4 regions of the Shewanella livingstonensis genome follow, and region 4 is predicted to be linked to each of the others. Evidence: predicted binding sites of a transcription regulator. Region 4 holds the regulator's gene; each other region holds the start of a gene.
The links. The regulator FliA, encoded in region 4, starts transcription of late flagellar genes. The targets are predictions, from matches to a motif close to CTAAAGNTNNNNNNNNNNNNGCCGATA.
Positions count from the first base shown of each region.

Region 1: a site for FliA is predicted at 1,551-1,577, ahead of EGC82_RS12155 (VC2046/SO_2500 family protein). Genes of this name have one in related genera too.
Region 2: a site for FliA is predicted at 3,055-3,081, ahead of EGC82_RS14015 (flagellar protein MotY). Genes of this name have one in related genera too.
Region 3: a site for FliA is predicted at 1,357-1,383, ahead of EGC82_RS18430 (DUF5610 domain-containing protein). Genes of this name have one in related genera too.

Region 1 is NZ_CP034015.1:2,826,570-2,831,409, forward strand. It holds gene EGC82_RS12145 (sensor domain-containing phosphodiesterase) at 1-257, opposite strand, end outside; gene EGC82_RS12150 (DUF406 family protein) at 598-885, opposite strand; gene EGC82_RS12155 (VC2046/SO_2500 family protein) at 1,019-1,516, opposite strand; tRNA gene EGC82_RS12160 (tRNA-Tyr) at 1,642-1,726, shown strand; tRNA gene EGC82_RS12165 (tRNA-Tyr) at 1,829-1,913, shown strand; tRNA gene EGC82_RS12170 (tRNA-Tyr) at 1,944-2,028, shown strand; gene EGC82_RS12175 (PLP-dependent cysteine synthase family protein) at 2,322-3,383, shown strand; gene queE (7-carboxy-7-deazaguanine synthase QueE) at 3,474-4,142, opposite strand; gene queC (7-cyano-7-deazaguanine synthase QueC) at 4,353-4,840, shown strand, end outside.
Region 2 is NZ_CP034015.1:3,236,679-3,241,518, reverse strand. It holds gene EGC82_RS14030 (Na+/H+ antiporter family protein) at 1-1,131, opposite strand, end outside; gene EGC82_RS14025 (peroxiredoxin) at 1,521-2,126, shown strand; gene rnt (ribonuclease T) at 2,262-2,927, opposite strand; gene EGC82_RS14015 (flagellar protein MotY) at 3,115-3,984, shown strand.
Region 3 is NZ_CP034015.1:4,241,213-4,246,052, reverse strand. It holds gene EGC82_RS18435 (FMN-binding glutamate synthase family protein) at 1-1,121, opposite strand, end outside; gene EGC82_RS18430 (DUF5610 domain-containing protein) at 1,419-2,051, shown strand; gene EGC82_RS18425 (ferredoxin--NADP reductase) at 2,095-2,844, shown strand; gene EGC82_RS18420 (Fe(3+) ABC transporter substrate-binding protein) at 3,059-4,066, shown strand; gene EGC82_RS18415 (ABC transporter permease) at 4,169-4,840, shown strand, end outside.
Region 4 is NZ_CP034015.1:1,782,862-1,787,701, forward strand. It holds gene flhF (flagellar biosynthesis GTPase FlhF) at 1-1,142, shown strand, start outside; gene EGC82_RS07755 (MinD/ParA family protein) at 1,147-2,028, shown strand; gene EGC82_RS07760 (RNA polymerase sigma factor FliA) at 2,021-2,740, shown strand; gene cheY (chemotaxis response regulator CheY) at 2,784-3,167, shown strand; gene EGC82_RS07770 (protein phosphatase CheZ) at 3,181-3,918, shown strand; gene EGC82_RS07775 (chemotaxis protein CheA) at 3,934-4,840, shown strand, end outside.

The DNA.
Region 1 (4,840 bases), 1.0 Mb from region 4:
CTCAAATGAGATAAATAACTCAACTTATCGTCAATGTTACTGGCAACTAAGCTGTGTTCACAAATAAAATTGTCAGCCGCAGCAAAACTATCATTGTCGATTTTATGTCTCAATGACCAAACAGATACAAATGATGCCTCAAAATATTCTCGCAGCAGTTGGCATACCAACTCTGCAGTTTTGACGAAATCACCTTGTTGTTTAGCACTGGAATTTACAATTAATTCCAATAAGTGCTGTTGCTCTTTTCGATTCATTTAAATCCCGAAAAATGGCTTCATCACCCTAATTCTTTAATATTATTGACTGATTACACTTGTTATTATGGGTGCTAAATTTCAGAGTATTAGTCAAAATATTACAGTAATACATAGGGAGTAAAACTCGAGTTAAAGGCATTGTGCATATTTAATTAACATAAGCTACTATACCTTTGGTTAAGTAAAGCAGAGTACACGCGATACTCAAAAACAGCAATCCTTTGGTAGTACATTGTTACGCTTTATTAAGATAATTTACTGACTATGCTCAATAGCATAAAAATGTTTATCAACAAGCACATGAAACATTGTTATTTGCATAACATTGGGTACAAATTTACAGTTGATTTTCAAGTTGAAAAATCATCTTCTCCACACTAAAAGCAAACTCAAGTTGTAACGAGATACTGTTATCGACATTTTTAATATCCGCTTTAGTATCAGTAAATCGTTGTTGTGCTATTTGCTGCATCGTTTGAGCTTGCAATAATGCATTATCACCGATGAAACTGAGCACTAATAAGGTATCTTCTGCTTCAACAACAGCACCAATATCGACATAACTACCGCAATCGGTACAACTGTCACTAACATGGCCTTGTTGCTGCTTTATTTGTTTAATCATTACTTCACCCTATTCGTTTATTCACTGTTATTTGCAAATATATCGCAGTTTAGGGAAGCTTTTATTTGCCATGCTCACAAATATCAAAAATTTCTACGTGGCTGTAGTATGCCCAGTGCACCAATCTAAGGCGTTAAGCCAGTTGTAACGATAACGTGTTTGAAATCTTACGCTGGGTGCTAAGTTGATCTAAAAAATGCATGTCTTCTATTGGTGTATGTTGTTGATATGCATTAATAGCTTTATTTTTAGTTAGATAATCACAGTTGCTTAATACTTCGACCATTGCATCAGATTGAGAGCCCCGAATTACTAGCGCTTCTGGTGTTAATGCTTGCTGAAGTTGAAACTGTCTTGCCCCGCATTGCTGAAACACTATCGCATTATCAATAGTATTTGGGTGAACAGAAATATCATCTACTAATAATTGCGGTTGTGGTAAAGCAAATTTATTACGCAACTTTTGCGTGCTATCAACATCATTCTCTAATTGAAATTGAGCCATATCGCGAGCATCAACTGACAACATAGCCAATAGCAAGCCAAATTCACCGCGACGATTGTGTTCAATCGCGACGTTTAATCGGCTCCCTATTTGTAACTCATTGACTAATGTTGACTCAATTTGCATATAAAAACATCACTACTACTGCTCGATGCTATTTTATCGACCAAACAGTCATAAACTTTAGTAATTTATTCAATTTTACACTTTACATACAAAAGGTTTCTGACTACTATGGCGACCGCAATTGAGGAGGGGTTCCCGAGTGGCCAAAGGGATCAGACTGTAAATCTGACGGCTCAGCCTTCGAAGGTTCGAATCCTTCTCCCTCCACCATTTGCGGTGTTGTAAAATGTAAGAACTAAAATGTAAGTTGTTAAGCGTTAAAGTTGTACCGAGTTAGAATGTAAAGAGATAGTAAGAAAAAAGAAAATATGTGGAGGGGTTCCCGAGTGGCCAAAGGGATCAGACTGTAAATCTGACGGCTCAGCCTTCGAAGGTTCGAATCCTTCTCCCTCCACCATCTTTCTTTTATTCATATCTATCTTGCTGTGGAGGGGTTCCCGAGTGGCCAAAGGGATCAGACTGTAAATCTGACGGCTCAGCCTTCGAAGGTTCGAATCCTTCTCCCTCCACCATTTTACATCTTGATTTACTAAGCTTATCGCCTACTAATTCTACTAACAGCATTGCCATATTATCTTGCTAAATATCATCAATCCATTCGTTATTGTCATTAATCCAGCCTACTTATCACTTCTTATTTTCACATTGCTTGTACAAATACTGTAATGCTATCTGCTAATATAAATTAATTTTTCTTTCCCCATCAACATCTAATAATAATTATCTCTCGATGTCGATTAACACTACTTTTAATCTGACATTTTAGTTATTATTTATTCCTTTTCGGAATAACGGATGTTATTGCATGTCATCTACTTGGGTCAATCAGGCCATCGCAAAAATTGAAGCCGATTATCAACGGTCTGCAGATACCCATCTTATAAAATTAGATCTTCCACAACTTGACGGAATAGACATTTATTTAAAAGATGAGAGTACTCATCCTACTGGTAGCTTAAAACATCGCTTGGCTCGGTCATTATTTCTGTATGCGCTGTGTAATGCCTGGATTAAAAAAGATACCCCAATTATTGAGTCTTCATCTGGTAGTACCGCGGTTTCTGAAGCCTATTTTGCTCGATTACTCGGATTACCTTTTATTGCTGTAATGCCAAAGACCACTGCAAAAAAGAAAATTCAACAAATTGAGTTTTATGGTGCTAGATGTCATTTTGTCGATAATGGCAGCCAAATGTATGCAGAGTCGGAAAGATTAGCTGTTGAGTTGCAAGGTCATTATATGGACCAATTCACTTATGCAGAGCGCGCCACCGATTGGCGTGGTAATAACAACATTGCTGATTCTATTTTTAGCCAAATGGAGAAAGAGCCCCACCCTATTCCGAGTTGGATTGTCATGAGCCCAGGTACCGGTGGCACAAGTGCGACTATTGGGCGTTATATTCGCTATCAACAACAAAAAACTCAGCTATGCGTTGTTGATCCTGAAAACTCAGTATTCTATGATTATTTTCACAGCGGTGATGCTACCCTTGTGAGCGATAAAAGCAGTAAAATTGAAGGCATTGGTCGCCCCCGAGTTGAGCCGTCCTTTATTGCAGGGGTGGTAGATAGCATGCTTAAAATTCCTGATGCAGCCTCAATCGCAACAATACAATGGTTAGAGCTACTATTGGGTCGTAAAACGGGCGCATCAACAGGTACAAATCTGTATGGCGTTTTGTTGCTGGCAACACAAATGCGCCAAGCGGGTGAAACAGGCTCAATTGTGACCTTGATTTGTGATGCAGGTGAACGTTATTTAGACACTTATTATAATCCAGAATGGATAAAAAATAATATTGGTTGTTTCGAGCACTATCGAGAAAAACTCGTCGCGTTTAATCAATCAGGTTTACTGCGTTAACCTGTTGAAATTAAAAAGCCGTTGAATATCGATTCAACGGCTTTTTTTGTCTCGTAAAAACAAGTGGTAATAATGAACTGAAAAAACTTTTTAATCTATATTCAGATACTTATGTGTTTGTATCGATAAACGCCAATTACGGCTAATACACACCTTCATGGCGAGCTCTGTTGCACGCGCCTTTTGGCTGATCGGTTGCAAACAGATGGTTTTATCGCTGATATCAATATTGAGTAATAATTTATCTAATTCATCAATATGGTGTTCTGTGGCGATAGGATGTTTAATTTCATTAGCACGGTTTAACGCTTGTTCAAGTACTTTGTAGCCACCTTTCATATTAATTTTAGGTGATACAGTAACCCATACATCTGGATGGCATTTCACTTCAAACGTACCGCTTGTTTCAATTTGAACTTGGTAACCCGCCTTAATAAAATCGGTGGTTAACTCGGTTAAATCATACAAGCAAGGTTCACCACCGGTTAATACTATGTGCTTTGCGGTAAAGCCCTTACCAGCAAACGCTTGCAATAAAGTCTGTCCATTATGATCAGCCCATCGTCCTATAGTGCCATCGACTTGAATAACTTGCTCTGCAGTCACTTTATTCTCAGGTAACACATCCCACGTTTGCTTAGTATCACACCATGCACAACCCACAGGGCAGCCCTGCAAGCGAACAAACAGTGCAGGAACACCAGTATATGAGCCCTCACCTTGTATGGTTTCAAATACTTCGTTAACGGGATATTTCATTGTTTACCTTACTTTTAGAGGCCAGTAGTCACTAGCTGACTAATAATGGGTCGGCATTTATAGAGTATTTTACCGTTAGCTGCAAGTATTTAGCGCTATGGCTTTGCAGTTGGGCCTGGCTTAGGTAAAATATTGATTATATTTACATGAACCACTAGGCGTTGATCACATCGATCTTGCAAGTCAGTTCAGTATGTTAAGAGTATATTCATGTCAGATACAAAGCCAAATACCACCACTAAAGCCCTTGTAGTTTTTAGTGGTGGTCAAGATTCAACCACTTGTCTTATTCAGGCTTTATCACAATATGATGAAGTACATGGCATCACGTTTGATTATGGCCAGCGTCATCGCCAAGAAATTGAAGTGGCAAAATCATTGGCAATAGAATTGAAATTAGCCAGCCATAAAGTGATGGATACGACCTTATTAAACGAGTTAGCCATTTCAGCATTAACCCGCGACGCTATTCCGGTGTCACATGAGTTGATGAATAATGGTTTACCGAATACATTTGTTCCTGGTCGTAATATTTTATTTTTAACTTTGGCGGGTATTTACGCTTATCAATTGGGTTGTAATGCCATTATAACCGGTGTTTGTGAGACCGATTTTTCCGGTTATCCAGATTGCCGTAATGACTTTGTGCAATCTATGCAAAACTCATTAGCGCTAGGAATGGATAAACCTATTAAAAT
Region 2 (4,840 bases), 1.5 Mb from region 4:
AGTAGCCGCAACTGAAAAACCAAAGCTGAGTGCTAACGGTACATAAATGGTCGCGATAATTGGAATAGTTGAAAAAGAAGATCCTATGCCCATGGTGATCAATAACCCGACAATCAACATCAATAGTGCCGCTAAGGCTTTGTTGTCACCAATAATATCGCCTAAAGAGGTTACCAGTGTGCCAACTTCGCCAGTTGACTTCACTACTGCTGCAAAGCCTGCTGCTGCAATCATAATAAAGCCAATATTGGCCATCATGTGTACGCCTTGATTAAACAAGTCTTTGCTGACTTCGTGTTTAATAATCCCAGAAAAACGGAAAATAATAAATCCACTCAATGCGCCAAAAATCATCGAGTCAGTTTGTAATTGAACAATTAAGGTCGCCACGATGGCTGATAGCGACACGAACAAACTTTTCCGGCTGATGGTAGTAGAAATACTATCACTGACCACAGGCTGTTCAATCATGTATTCTCTGGGTTTTCGGTAACTGATAAATATTGCAGTGAGTAAACCAACAACCATGCCCATAGCTGGGAGTAACATCGCTTTAGGAATTTGTTCGGCTATCGCATTTAAGCCATTGGTGTTTAAATTTGCCAATAGAATATCATTAAGAAAAATTCCGCCAAAACCGATAGGTAGGATCATGTAAGTGGTGACCAGGCCGAATGTTAAAATACAGGCGATAAGGCGACGGTCGATATGTAGCTTAGAAATAACATGTAATAATGGTGGAATAAGAATAGGGATAAAGGCGATGTGAATAGGCAAAATGTTTTGTGATGAAACGGCCATCAATAATATCGTGACCAATAACAACCAGCGTACCACTTGAGTATTACCACTATTAGGCTCTTTACCGAGCTTTTTAATAATGGAGTGAGAAATTAACGTCGTTAGACCAGAATGTGACAAGGCTGCTGCAAATGCACCTAACAATGCATAACTTAATGCGATTTGAGCACCGCCGCCTAGGCCGTCATTAAAAGCGGCTATTGTTTGATGAATATCTAATCCACCGACTAAACCTGCCACAACAGCACTAATGGTTAACGATACCACTACGTTAATTCGAATAAAGCTTAAAAACAACATTAAGCAAACCGCGATGACAACCGCATTCATAATCATTTTTCTTAAAAATAAGTGAGGCGGCTATTCTTGACTGCCTATGGTCTATTTGTCCAGCTCATATCGGTTTTTTTAGCTGTTTATGTAGGTTTTTATATCAATATTGCTTATCGTTTAGCATGTCATGTTGAATAACGTTTAGCTAAATCATCTCATCAAATCATTTTGTAATATTGGAAACTTATTATTAAGTAGGTCATCATGTTTTATTTTTCAGCAGGTAAACCAATTTTCGTTTGAAATGACTTATAAGTCAGTTAAATTAGATGTATGGTATACAGCTGATATAAGTCCCAACGGTTGAGTATTTGCTTGATGGGTCACCATTTTGTGATAAGCGTATACCGTTGTTGAGTGTTTTAGCCATTAAATGGAGATAGATAATGAGCGTATTAGTAGGCCGTCCAGCCCCAGATTTTACAGCAGCAGCCGTTCTTGGTTCTGGTGAAATTGTTGACACATTTAACCTTGCTACCGCAATTAAAGGTAAGCCTGCAGTTATTTTCTTCTATCCACTAGATTTCACTTTTGTATGCCCATCAGAGCTAATTGCTTTTGATCACCGTATGGAAGAGTTCACTAAACGTGGTGTTGAAGTGATTGGTGTTTCTATTGATTCACAGTTTACTCATAACGCATGGCGTAACACTCCAGTAGACAAAGGTGGTATTGGCCAAGTTAAGTACACTTTAGTTGCTGATGTTAAACACGAGATTTGTAAAGCATATGACGTAGAGCATCCAGAAGCGGGTGTGGCTTTCCGTGGTTCTTTCTTAGTAGACAAAGAAGGTCAAGTTCGTCACCAGGTGGTTAACGATTTACCACTAGGGCGTAACGTTGACGAAATGATCCGTATGATTGACGCACTTCAGTTCCATGAAGAGCACGGTGAAGTTTGTCCAGCTGGCTGGTCAAAAGGTGAGAAAGGCATGACGGCTAGCACTGAAGGTGTTGCTGCATACTTAAAAGATAACTCTGACAAGCTATAATCTAGCGAATTTGAGCCCATAAAAAAGCTGCTTCGGCAGCTTTTTTTATGGGGAAAAATTAATGATTTGTTTATCAAAGTTTATAGATAACTCGTTTGGGGTACAAAGTGACGAGTAAAAAGTGGCTTAATATCACTATTCGCTGGCTGGATCAGTCTTATCTTCAACCGCTGCTAGAGGCCAACCGCCCAGTGCTTTCCAGCGGTTTACAATGTAGCAAAATAATTCGGCGGTTCGTTCTGTATCATATAATGCTGAATGTGCTTCTTTATTATCAAAATCGATCCCTGCCATTTTGCAGGCTTTAGCTAGGACTGTGTGACCAATAGCTAGACCGGCGAGAGTCGCAGTATCAAAGCTTGCAAAAGGATGAAAAGGAGAACGTTTTAAACTATTTCGTTCAATAGCCTTGTTAATAAATCCTAAGTCAAAAGCAGCGTTATGCGCGACAATAATACAACGATGACAATCAGCTGCCTTTTGAGCTTTTTTAACTTCTTTAAAAATTTCTAAAAAAGCGACTTTTTCATCTACAGCACCACGAAGCGGGTTGGTTGGATCTATACCATTAAATGCTAAGGATTCAGGTTCTAAGTTAGCGCCTTCAAAAGGTTCAATATTAAAATGAAGAGTTCTATCAAGTTCAATGACACCATCACTATTCATTTTTAATAAGCTGACGGCAATTTCAAGCAACGCATCTGTATTGGCATTAAAACCCGCAGTTTCGACATCGATAACCACAGGAAAATAACCACGAAAGCGGTGTTTAAACTTGTTAGCGTCGCAAATATCAGTCATTACAGTCTTTATCCTCAATAGCTATCATTCATCGGTGCAAATGATATAGGCCGAGTATTATGCGCAAACTCAAGCGCAGTGTCATGTTTGATTGTAGTTTTTATCATCGTTTAAACTCGATTGTTTGCTAAAGGAACTGACTTTATGGCCGATACAAACAATGTAATCAAGTATAAAGGGTGTTTTTATGTGGCGAAAACTAATCGTACTCACAAGTTTGTGTATTTGCTCAACGGCTAACGCTGATTTGAGGCATTATGTTGCGTCACTTGAAAACTCGGCATGGCGTCTTGGGGAGAACAATCCTATCGAATGTCGCCTTGAACATGATATTCCTGACTATGGCCGTGCGGTGTTTACCAGTAAAGCGGGTAAAAATTTAAATTTAAATTTCACTTTAGATATGTGGCTTAAACCTGATGCCGTCACTAAAGCAACATTAATTAGCCGAGCTCCTAGCTGGCGTCCTGGTCATAACTCTAAAGAAATTACAACATTGACTTATAATAAGCAGTTTAATGGTGAAGTACCCAAAAAAGCAGCTTGGTCTATGTTGAATGAACTGAGTCAAGGAATGGAGCCGACGTTTTATTACGCTGATTGGTATAATCACGATGCCAAGATTGCAGTTGGATTATCGTCAGCTAATTTTGGTGGTAAATATCGTGAGTTTCGTTCTTGTTTAGCTAATTTGTTGCCATACAGTTTTGATGATATTGCGTTTACGGTATTAAATTATCAAGAGGGCGGAGTAGAGTTGACTCGCTTCTCCACTCAACAGTTACAAAAAATACAGCGTTATTTATCATATGATCCTGAAGTTGAACTCGTTCTTATTGATGCTTACACCGACAGTTACGGTGGACGTTCAGTTAATCAAAAGATGTCTGATAAACGGGCCGACTCAGTGAAAGATATTTTAATTGCTAGTGGTATCCCTAAAGATCGCATTCACACATCTGGTCATGGTGAAAAACGCCATGTTACTGGTAATGATCTTGCCGAAGAACGCAAAATGAACCGCCGAGTTGTGATTAAAATAACTAAGCCTATATAAACATCAATTAGAGTGTTGTCGTAAAGTTCACTCATACTAGAGTACTTGCTTCATAAGACACCAGGTCGCCACTGACATAATCTTGTGACAGAAAGTCCATCTATTAACCGTTTGTTTCTTGTTACTGTCAGGGCAAATAAGTTATTGGATTTGGATGAACGAGTGATTAAATTAATCAACGGTAAACCATTCATTTAAGTTGAGACATTATTCCCATCAATATTATCTAACCTGGACGTTATCAACTTGGGTCAGATAACATCAACACTCATTAGCAAACTAATCAGGGCCCTAAGACTCCAGCATATAAAGTACAATAAGTGTTTCTATTGTTTGGTAATTGTTTTAAACGTCTCTATTAGCGTTTATCTAAATCCTTAAATTTGAAAACTTAAGGCTCTTGGGTGCGTTTGTGAGACCACATGGTATTAATCTGCTGAAAAAAAGACAAAAAAAACCCACTTAATCCAAGTGGGCTAAACAATTTGCAATCAACAAATTTAAGGAAGGAAGTCAAGCATAAGAACTAGGGATAACTGAGGTATTGGGTTACATCAGTTTGGAGTTCTTGGTTTTCAGCATCAGAATCAGATGTGTCCTGAAAACAAGTGCATAATAGAATGAATACACTAATGTGACAAACTAGAAAAATTACCACTTATCATTAGTAAAACTAATGCTGAGTAGTGATAATGATCTGCTTTTTAGGCTCTAATAGGCTTATACAGCTCTTTTTAGGTTATTATTTATAATTTGTGCATAAATATTCGGATTAGTTAATTGTGTAACGATAATGTTTAACAGATAAAATAATTTCGCCATGTTGTAAAGCCTATTTGAGCATTTAAAAATTAAC
Region 3 (4,840 bases), 2.4 Mb from region 4:
ACCTTAATTCGTTGCTTAAAACCGCGTTCATTAAGTAAATCAACCAATAAAGGTAAGCTTTGGCGTAATGGTAAACCTACGTTATCCATCAAGGCTTGAGGCGCCGCACCTGTACCGCCATCTGAACTGTCTAAAGTAAAAAAATCTGGTGCATGTTCAATTCCACGGCGCTCAATTTCATCTAAAAATTCAGTTACCCAAGACATATCGCCCAATACTGCCTTAATGCCAGTTGGTTTGCCGGTAATATCTCTTACCTGATTTATCATATCGACAATGTCAGCAACATTATGTAATTCAACATGGCCGTTAGGGCTAATAGAGTCTTGCCCCGCTGGGATCCCGCGAATGGCTGCAATTTCTTCGGTCACTTTTACCGCGGGTAAAATGCCTCCCTTACCGGGCTTAGCACCTTGACTTAACTTAATTTCAAACATTTTAACTTCAGGATGGGCTGCTATATCGATGAGTTTTTGTGGGTCTAAATGACCTTGCTCGTTTCGCACACCGTATTTGGCGGTACCTATCTGAAACACTAAGTCACAATGGCCTTTAAGATGATACGGACTTAATCCACCTTCACCAGTGTTAAGCCAACAACCGGCTTTGGCTGCGCCATGAGATAACGCCGTGACTGCTGGGCGAGATAATGCACCAAAGCTCATCGCTGAAATATGACAAATTTTGTCGGTTGTATAAGGATGTTTGCAATTGCTACCTATGGTGACAGCGATGATGTTGTGGGTGTCATAATCACTAACCGGAAAGACTGAGTTCATGAACATCACAGCACCGGGTTTATCTAACACTTGTGTTGAGCCAAATGCAATTGTACGGTCTACATTTTTGGCGGCGCGATATACCCAACTGCGCTCGGCACGGTTAAACGGCAGCTCTTCGCGGTCTTGAGAAAAAAAGTATTGTCTAAAAAACTCACCTTGTTTCTCAAATATATATCTAAATCGACCAATAACCGGGTAATTGTGCCGAATGGCTTGTTTAGTTTGTAATTTATCCGCAATAAACATGTAGATTACTGCAATCAGTAATAACCAAAACAATACTAAGAAAAGTCCAGAGAAAATATCTATCCCCCACATAAACCAATGTTGTTGCGGCATATTCTTCTCCTTAAATTGAATGTAGTACGCTTGGTTCATTGCGAATAATCTAGTCACAGCAATACCGGTAACAATAGTAAAGTAATCTTATAAACTAGGCGTATTAGCAATATCAAATACGGGTTAACTATATCGTTAAATTTTTGGCCTTGCTATAAAACGATTTTCTTTAGTCGTTGTAGCTCATTTACGGATACGCTTGTGAGGATGTCAATGCGATATTTATCGGTTACGACTTCAGCTATTCATTTTTTGGTCGATAATTAGGCTATCTATCATTTTAAATAAGAAATTATTATGGATATTAAAAGTGCCATTTCACCTAATGTGACCACCGCCCGAGAAAACAAAGGCGATTCAATTAGTGCAGCCAATTCATCAACTCAAACAGGGGCTAATAATACGAGCTCAGCAGTGAATAGCTCAACTAAAGTATCTATCAGCCAACTTAGCCGTCAAATGATGAACAATACTATTCTGGCTGCACAAGAAGAAGTGAGTATTGCTGCTGGCGACAAATCAATGGCATTACTTTATCGCGCTGCGATTGAAGCCATTAACGAAGAACTTGCACCTACTCTGGGAGAAAACTCGGTTCAAAAGAGTGTTGATAGCGGGGTTGATTACTCACCTGAAGCAACTGCAGATCGTATTGTTAGCTTTGCAACAAAGTTTTTCTCTACTCATCAACAACAAAATAAATCTATGGGGCTAGATGAACAAGTCGATAGTTTTATGTTGAAAATTGGCGGCGCCATTGATCAAGGTTTTAAAGAGGCTAGCGATATATTGTCGGGTTTAAAAGTATTAGAGGGTGATATTGCTGCTGGTGTTGATAAAACATACGAGTTGATACAGCAAGGATTAGCGCAATTTAGGCAAGATAAGTTACCTAAAGATGAATCACAAAGCGTGACTCAAGCTACTTAGTCTTTTATGATTGAGATTGGCTTTCAGTGAAAGGATAGTGACTATGTGGACAACGGGTAAAGTAATTGAACGTATTGATTGGAATGAAAAATTATTTTCATTACGTATCAAAACCGATGTTGAACCTTTTATCGCAGGTCAGTTTATTAAGCTCAGTCAGATGCGAGATGACAAGCGTGTTGCTAGAGCATACTCATTGGTTAATCCGCCAGGTTGCGACTATGTAGAAGTATTAGCTGTGGCGGTTGAGGATGGACAGTTATCTCCAGATTTAAAAGCATTAAACCCAGGGGACAGCATTGAAGTAACGCCCAAAGCAGCAGGGTTTATGACCCTAGATGAAGTGCCCAAAGGTGCATTGCAGGGTAAGCATTTGTGGTTCTTTGCTACTGGCACTGCAGTTGGCCCTTTTATCTCTATGTTGGCAACCGATGAGCCTTGGCAACGTTTTGAAAAGGTTGTACTCGTTTATGGTGTCCGTCTTGGCGAAGATCTTGCTTATTTGGACACGATTAAGCAGTTTATTGAACAACATCCACAGCAGTTTGTATTTATTCCGATTGTGACCCGTGAAGATTATCCCGAAGGTTTATCATGTCGTATTCCTGACGGTATTAGCAGTGGATTAATTGAACAGAAGGCGGGGTTAGGGATTAATGCCGAACATTCCCAAGTCATGATCTGTGGTAATCCAGGGATGATAACGGATGCTCAAACAGCGTTAGTCGAAAAAGGCTTGGTAAAAAACCTTCGACGAGCACCTGGGCAAATAACCGTTGAAAAATACTGGTAATAGCCTAGTGAATCGCAATACAGCAATGGTTGCGCCAGCTCGCCACATTGACTGACAATATGCTAATGGCTACGTTAAGTATTACGTCTTTAGCGTTGCAAATAAAACAGCACTTGCTCCTTTTGATATGATCACTTACCCTATCGCAATTGATAACTATTATCAATTGCGTCGGTGGCGGCGGAATATTGTTTCAATTAGGGAGCGTAGATTAATGAAATTGCTAAAAAGTGTCGCATTATTAAGTTTGGCTTGTGTGGCTTCTTCTGTCACTGCAGCAGATGCACTAACGGTTTATTCTTATCGCCAAGCCTTTCTGATTGAACCTATTCTGGAAAAATTTACCGAACAAAGTGGTGTTGACGTTAATATTGTATTTGCTAAAGATGGTATAGCAGAACGTATGGCACGAGAAGGTCGCTTATCTCCTGCTGACGTGGTGTTAACATCAGATTTCTCTCGCTTAATGGAGTTGGTGGATAAAGATCTTGTTTCTCCAGTTGAAAGCAATGTTATTAACAATAATATTCCGCCTCAATATCGCTCTCTGCAACACAACTGGTATGCACTGACGATGCGCGTTCGGAATCTATATTCTTCCAAAGATCGCACCGGTAAAATTGATATTGATTACGAAGATTTAGCCTCAACAGAATACAAAGGCAAAATTTGTACTCGCAGTGGTAAACATCCTTATAATGTAGCATTAGTGGCGTCTATGATTGCTCATGACGGTGAAGCGAAAACGAAAACCTGGTTACAAGGGGTCAAAGCTAATTTAGCTCGCAAGCCTCAAGGTAACGACCGTGATCAAGTATTAGCGGTTAAAGAAGGCATGTGTGATATTGCTATCGGTAACAGTTATTACTACGGCAACATGCTGATGGATAAAAACCAAAAAAGCTGGGCGCAAGCGGTGGAAATTAATTTTCCTAATCAAAAGAACCGTGGAGCTCATGTCAACGTATCTGGTATGGCATTAGCCAAACATGCTCCGCATAAAGACAATGCAGTTAAGTTAATGGAATTCCTAACCTCTGATATGGCACAAAAAATGTATTCTGAAGTGAATATGGAATATCCGGTTAAGGCAGATGTGGCACCGTCTGAATTAGTTGCATCATGGGGTGATTTTAAAGCAGATAGCCTACCTATCTATAAGTTAGCTGAATATCATCAAGATGCAGTAAAATTACTAGACGAAGTAAAATTTGATCTTTAATTGAAGCTTATTTAAACATTACCAGCGCACGGTGAATTATCTCGATTTTATTGATTATATTAATCACGATGTTTAGTGCGCTGAGTTAACTCGGTATTATTTATGATTTTAGGTTTAACCAGAAGCTGGTCGCTTGCTGGTTATTTTATTGCGGCGATATTAATCTTGCCGCTGATTGCCTTAATAGTGCAATCCACTCTTCCTGATCAAGCTGTATTCAGCCATTTGTTCAATACAGTACTGCCGACATACATCGCTAATAGCTTATTATTGATGTTGTTCGTTGGGCTTGGCTCTCTATTATTAGCTATTCCTGCTGCATGGTTAATTGCCCGTTGTGATTTTCCTTTTCGACGTTACTTTCAATGGCTATTATTGCTTCCATTAGCCATGCCAGCTTATATTGTGGCTTATGTTTATACTGATATGCTCGACTATGCTGGCCCGGTGCAACGCACGCTAAGGGCTTGGTTTGAATGGCAATCACCCCATGACTATTATTTCCCCGCAATACGAAGTCTTGGCGGCGCAGCAATAATATTGTCGTTAGTCTTATTTCCTTATATTTATTTATTAGCGCGCACCGCTTTTATGGAGCAATCTTCAAGTTTGTTGTATGCCTCCCGCGTAATGGGCTGTAGTCCTTGGCGCAGTTTTTGGCGGCTGGCATTACCCATGGCAAGACCGGCTTTAGCCGTAGGTGTCGCACTTGTGGCAATGGAAACCGCAGCAGACTTTGCTACTGTAAGCTATTTTGCAGTGCCAACATTAACT
Region 4 (4,840 bases):
CTAAGGTTAATCCACCTCCGGCGGCTGATTCTTTACAGGCATTGCTTGAAAAGCAACATAACCGCATGAAGCAACAAATGTCTGTGCGTCAAGACGAACCTGAGTTACCAGAATGGGCGCGCCAATTACAAGGTGCTAAATCGGCCAAACCAGCATCAACTTCTCAATCGCAAATGGCTCCTGAACAAGCTAAAAAAACTAATAAAAACCAATCTGCCGATATGGATGCATTGCGTGAAGAGATGGCTTCACTACGAAGCTTATTGACTCATCAAGTATCATCTTTGATGAAGGACCAGAAAAAACGTACCGATCCTGTTGGTGCAATGCTTGAAAGTAAATTGATTGCGGCAGAGTTTTCTCCGGTAGTAGCTGCTAAACTGGCTGGATTAAGCCAGCACTATACGCCTGCAGATTTGGTGCGTGCATTACCGCAAAGTTTAGCTAACTTACTTGACAATCAAGGTGATGATATTGTTAAACGTGGTGGTGTTGTGGCATTTGTGGGACCTACTGGTGTAGGTAAAACAACGTCTTTAGCCAAAATTGCCGCCCGATTTGCTGCCCATCACGGCCCAGAGCAGGTCGCTTTGATTACCACAGATCATTACCGTATTGGTGCCTATGAGCAATTAGCCACTTACGGTAAAATAATGGGTTGTCCGGTCAAGCAAGCACATGATTTAACCGAATTAGAACAAATTCTCTATCAATTTAGAAATCGTAAGTTAGTATTAATTGATACCGCGGGTATGGGACAACGTGATATGCGTCTATATCAGCAACTTGATAATTTAACAGCAAATAGTAGGATCCCTATTCGGAGTTACTTAGTCTTATCTGCGACCGGCCAACGTCGCGTATTACAAGATGCTGTAGAACACTTTAAACGCATTCCATTATCAGGTGCAATTTTAACAAAGTTAGATGAATCAATATCAATTGCAGGTGCATTGAGCGTATTGATTCAAAATGAGTTACCATTAAGTTATGTTACTGACGGCCAACGTGTTCCTGAGGACATGAAAGTGGCTGATACGCTAGAGTTGGCTAAGCAGGCACTCTCGGCGTTAAATGAAACAGAACAACAATCGTCACAAGACACAGTGTGGTCTAATGACACAGCCTATGCATTTGAGTAAAGATATGACTCGGGATCAAGCAAGTGGTTTACGTATGATGAATCAACCAAATAACGATAAAGTTAAAGTCATTGCCGTATCCGGTGGTAAAGGCGGAGTGGGTAAAACGAGTGTGTCAATTAATACTGCCGTTGCATTAGCTGAAAAAGGCAAACGTGTATTAGTACTTGATGCTGATTTAGGTTTAGCCAACGTCGATGTCATGCTCGGGATCCGTGCTGAGAAAAATTTATCTCATGTTTTGTCCGGAGATGCCGAATTAGATGACATCATAGTACGCGGACCTAAAGGTATTGGCATTGTTCCAGCGACATCAGGTTCGCAAGCGATGGTTGAGTTGTCGCCAGCACAGCATGCAGGGTTAATACGTGCATTCAGTGAAATGCGTACTCAGTTCGATATTTTAATTGTCGATACTGCTGCCGGTATATCTGACATGGTGCTGAGTTTTTCTCGTGCATCACAAGATGTATTAATTGTTGTATGCGATGAACCGACATCGATTACCGATGCTTATGCATTGATTAAAATCCTAAGTCGTGAGCATGGCGTGTTCCACTTCAAAATTGTGGCAAATATGGTGCGTAGTTTACGAGAAGGTATGGAATTATTTGCTAAACTCAGTAAAGTGACGGATAGATTTCTAGATGTTGCTTTAGAACTAGTGGCAACAATACCGTTTGATGAGAATTTACGTAAAGCTGTTCGTAAGCAAAAGCTAGTTGTTGAGGCGTTTCCTAAATCACCTTCTGCTATTGCTTTCCATGGATTAGCCAATAAAATTATGACTTGGCCGGTTCCACAACAACCAGGCGGTCATTTAGAGTTCTTTGTTGAACGTCTTGTACAACGTAAGCCGATACAAGAAGGAAGAACGGGTGAATAAAGCCGCAGCGTATACTCAATTCGATAACAAAACGTCTATTGTTGAACAGTATGCACCGTTGGTAAAAAGAATTGCTCATCATATGCTGGCAAGATTACCTGCATCGGTGCAACTTGATGATTTATTACAAGCTGGAATGATGGGGTTACTTGAGGCTTCATCTAAATTTGATAACAGCAAAGGGGCTAAGTTTGAAACCTTTGCTGGTATTAGGATCCGTGGTGCTATGATCGACGAAATTCGACGTGGTGATTGGGTTCCTCGTTCTGTTCATCGCAATAATCGTCGTGTCGCACAAGTGATTGATGAATTAGGGCAGCAATTTGGGCGTGATGCTAATGATACAGAAATTGCTGAAAAGCTTGATATGTCACTCGATGAGTACCATCATATATTAAATGATGTTTCTGTGGGTAAAATCATAGGCATAGAAGATCTTGGTGTTTCGCAAGATGTGTTAATCACAGATAATGAAACACCAGATGAGGCCTTTGACTCACTTGCTGAAATTCAATTCCAATCTGCATTGGTTGAAGCAATTAAGACATTGCCAGAAAGAGATGCGCTAGTGTTGTCGTTATATTACGATGAGGCGCTAAATTTAAAAGAAATCGGTGCCATCCTTGAAGTTAGTGAATCGCGAGTTAGCCAGATATTAAGTCAGGCAATGCTCAGATTAAAAGCGAAACTCAAGCATTGGACACAAGAATAATAACTAATTAGAGCAAACGAGTGTCAGCTCACCGGAGGAAACCTTGGACAAGAATATGAAGATTCTTATTGTTGACGATTTTTCAACAATGAGGCGTATCATTAAGAACTTGTTGCGAGATTTGGGATTTAATAATACCCAAGAAGCAGATGATGGCTCAACAGCCCTACCTATGTTGCAAAAAGGCGATTTTGATTTTGTAGTAACAGACTGGAACATGCCAGGAATGCAAGGTATTGATTTGCTTAGAGCAATTCGTGCTGATGACTCATTAAAGCATTTACCTGTATTGATGGTAACCGCAGAGGCTAAGCGTGAACAGATTATTGCTGCAGCGCAAGCTGGTGTAAATGGTTATGTGGTAAAACCTTTCACAGCCGCTACGTTAAAAGAAAAGCTAGATAAAATCTTTGAACGACTAGCATAAGCAAGGATAAGTCATGCAGGCATCAATATCGGGGTTAATCTCCCTCGAGCAGGCCCAGGAACTTGTTGAATTGCTTACTTTAGGTCAGCAAGATAAAGCTGATGATGTTATCAGAGAGCTTGCAACGCCTTTGCAGCGCGAGCTTTTTGAAGAAGTCGGTAAATTAACTCGACAACTCCATAGTGCACTAAAAGATTTTCAAGTTGATAACCGCTTATCTGAATTAGCTAATACCGAAATACCTGATGCTAAAGAAAGATTGAACTATGTTATCGATATGACAGAGCAAGCTGCAAATAAAACTATGGATGCAGTTGAAGAATGTCTACCTTTGGCCGATACCATCATTAGCAATATACAATCAATGACCCCCATGTGGGACAAATTGATGCGTCGCGATATCGAATTAGGTGAATTTAAATCGCTTTGTCACGATGTTCAGCAGTTTATGTTACACAGCGAGAATGATTCTAATCGTCTTCGCGAGCTGTTAAACGAAATTTTGATGGCACAAGACTTCCAAGATTTAACTGGTCAAATGATCCGTCGAGTGATTGATTTAGTTCGTGAAGTTGAAAATAATTTGGTCTCAATGTTAACGGTATTTGGTGATCATACTACTGAATCATTACCAACTATAAACGATAATAAAATAGAAGCAGAAGGTCCCATCATGCATGCTGAGCTGCGTGAAGATGTGGTGACAGGTCAAGATGAAGTAGACGATCTGCTATCAAGTCTGGGTTTCTAACTAGGAGTCAATTTAATGTCCTTTGATGTTGATGAAGAGATACTCCAGGACTTTTTAATTGAAGCTGGTGAGATTTTAGAGCTTCTACAGGAGCAGCTTGTTGCTCTTGAAAATAATCCTGATGACAGTGATTTACTTAATGCTATTTTCCGTGGATTCCATACCGTTAAAGGTGGGGCTGGTTTTTTAAGCCTAAAGCCAATGGTTGACGTTTGTCACGAAGCAGAAAATACGTTCGACCTATTACGCACCGGTAAGCGCGGCGTAAATGCAGAGTTAATGGATATTATTTTGCAAGCGGTCGATGCCATTAATACCATGTTCGCTCAAACTCAACAGGGACAGCAACAAGACCCTGCAGATTCAACGTTACTTGCTAAACTTAAATTGTTAAGTTCAGGAGCTCCATTACCTTCAGAAATGACGGCGGGAGAATCAGAACCTATAGAAAATATTGTTGAGTTTAACGAGCCTGAAGTCATTGAAGATATTAGCACTCCATCTGCGGCAATTTCCGGTTCTAGCAGTATTGATGAAATTGATGAGTTAGAATTTGAAGCTTTACTTGATGCTTTACATGGCACGGGTAAAAGTCCAGTTGCATCGAATAAACCTTCTGAAGCCAAAAAAGACAATATTGGTTCAAAACCAGCAACGTCAATAAAAAGTAGCGGCGAAATTACTGATGATGAGTTTGAAGCATTATTAGATGAATTACACGGTTCAGGTTCGTTCAAAGCTAAATCAGAACCGGTTGTTGCAGCTAAACCGGCTAGTTCTCCTATTGTTGAGCCACTAGTTGATTCTGATGAAATTACTGATGATGAATTTGAACGCCTTTTAGATGAATTACACGGTAAAGGCACTGCACCAGCAGTTAAAGCGACATCAGCTCCTGTCGCCGTTGAAGCGAATAAAGCAG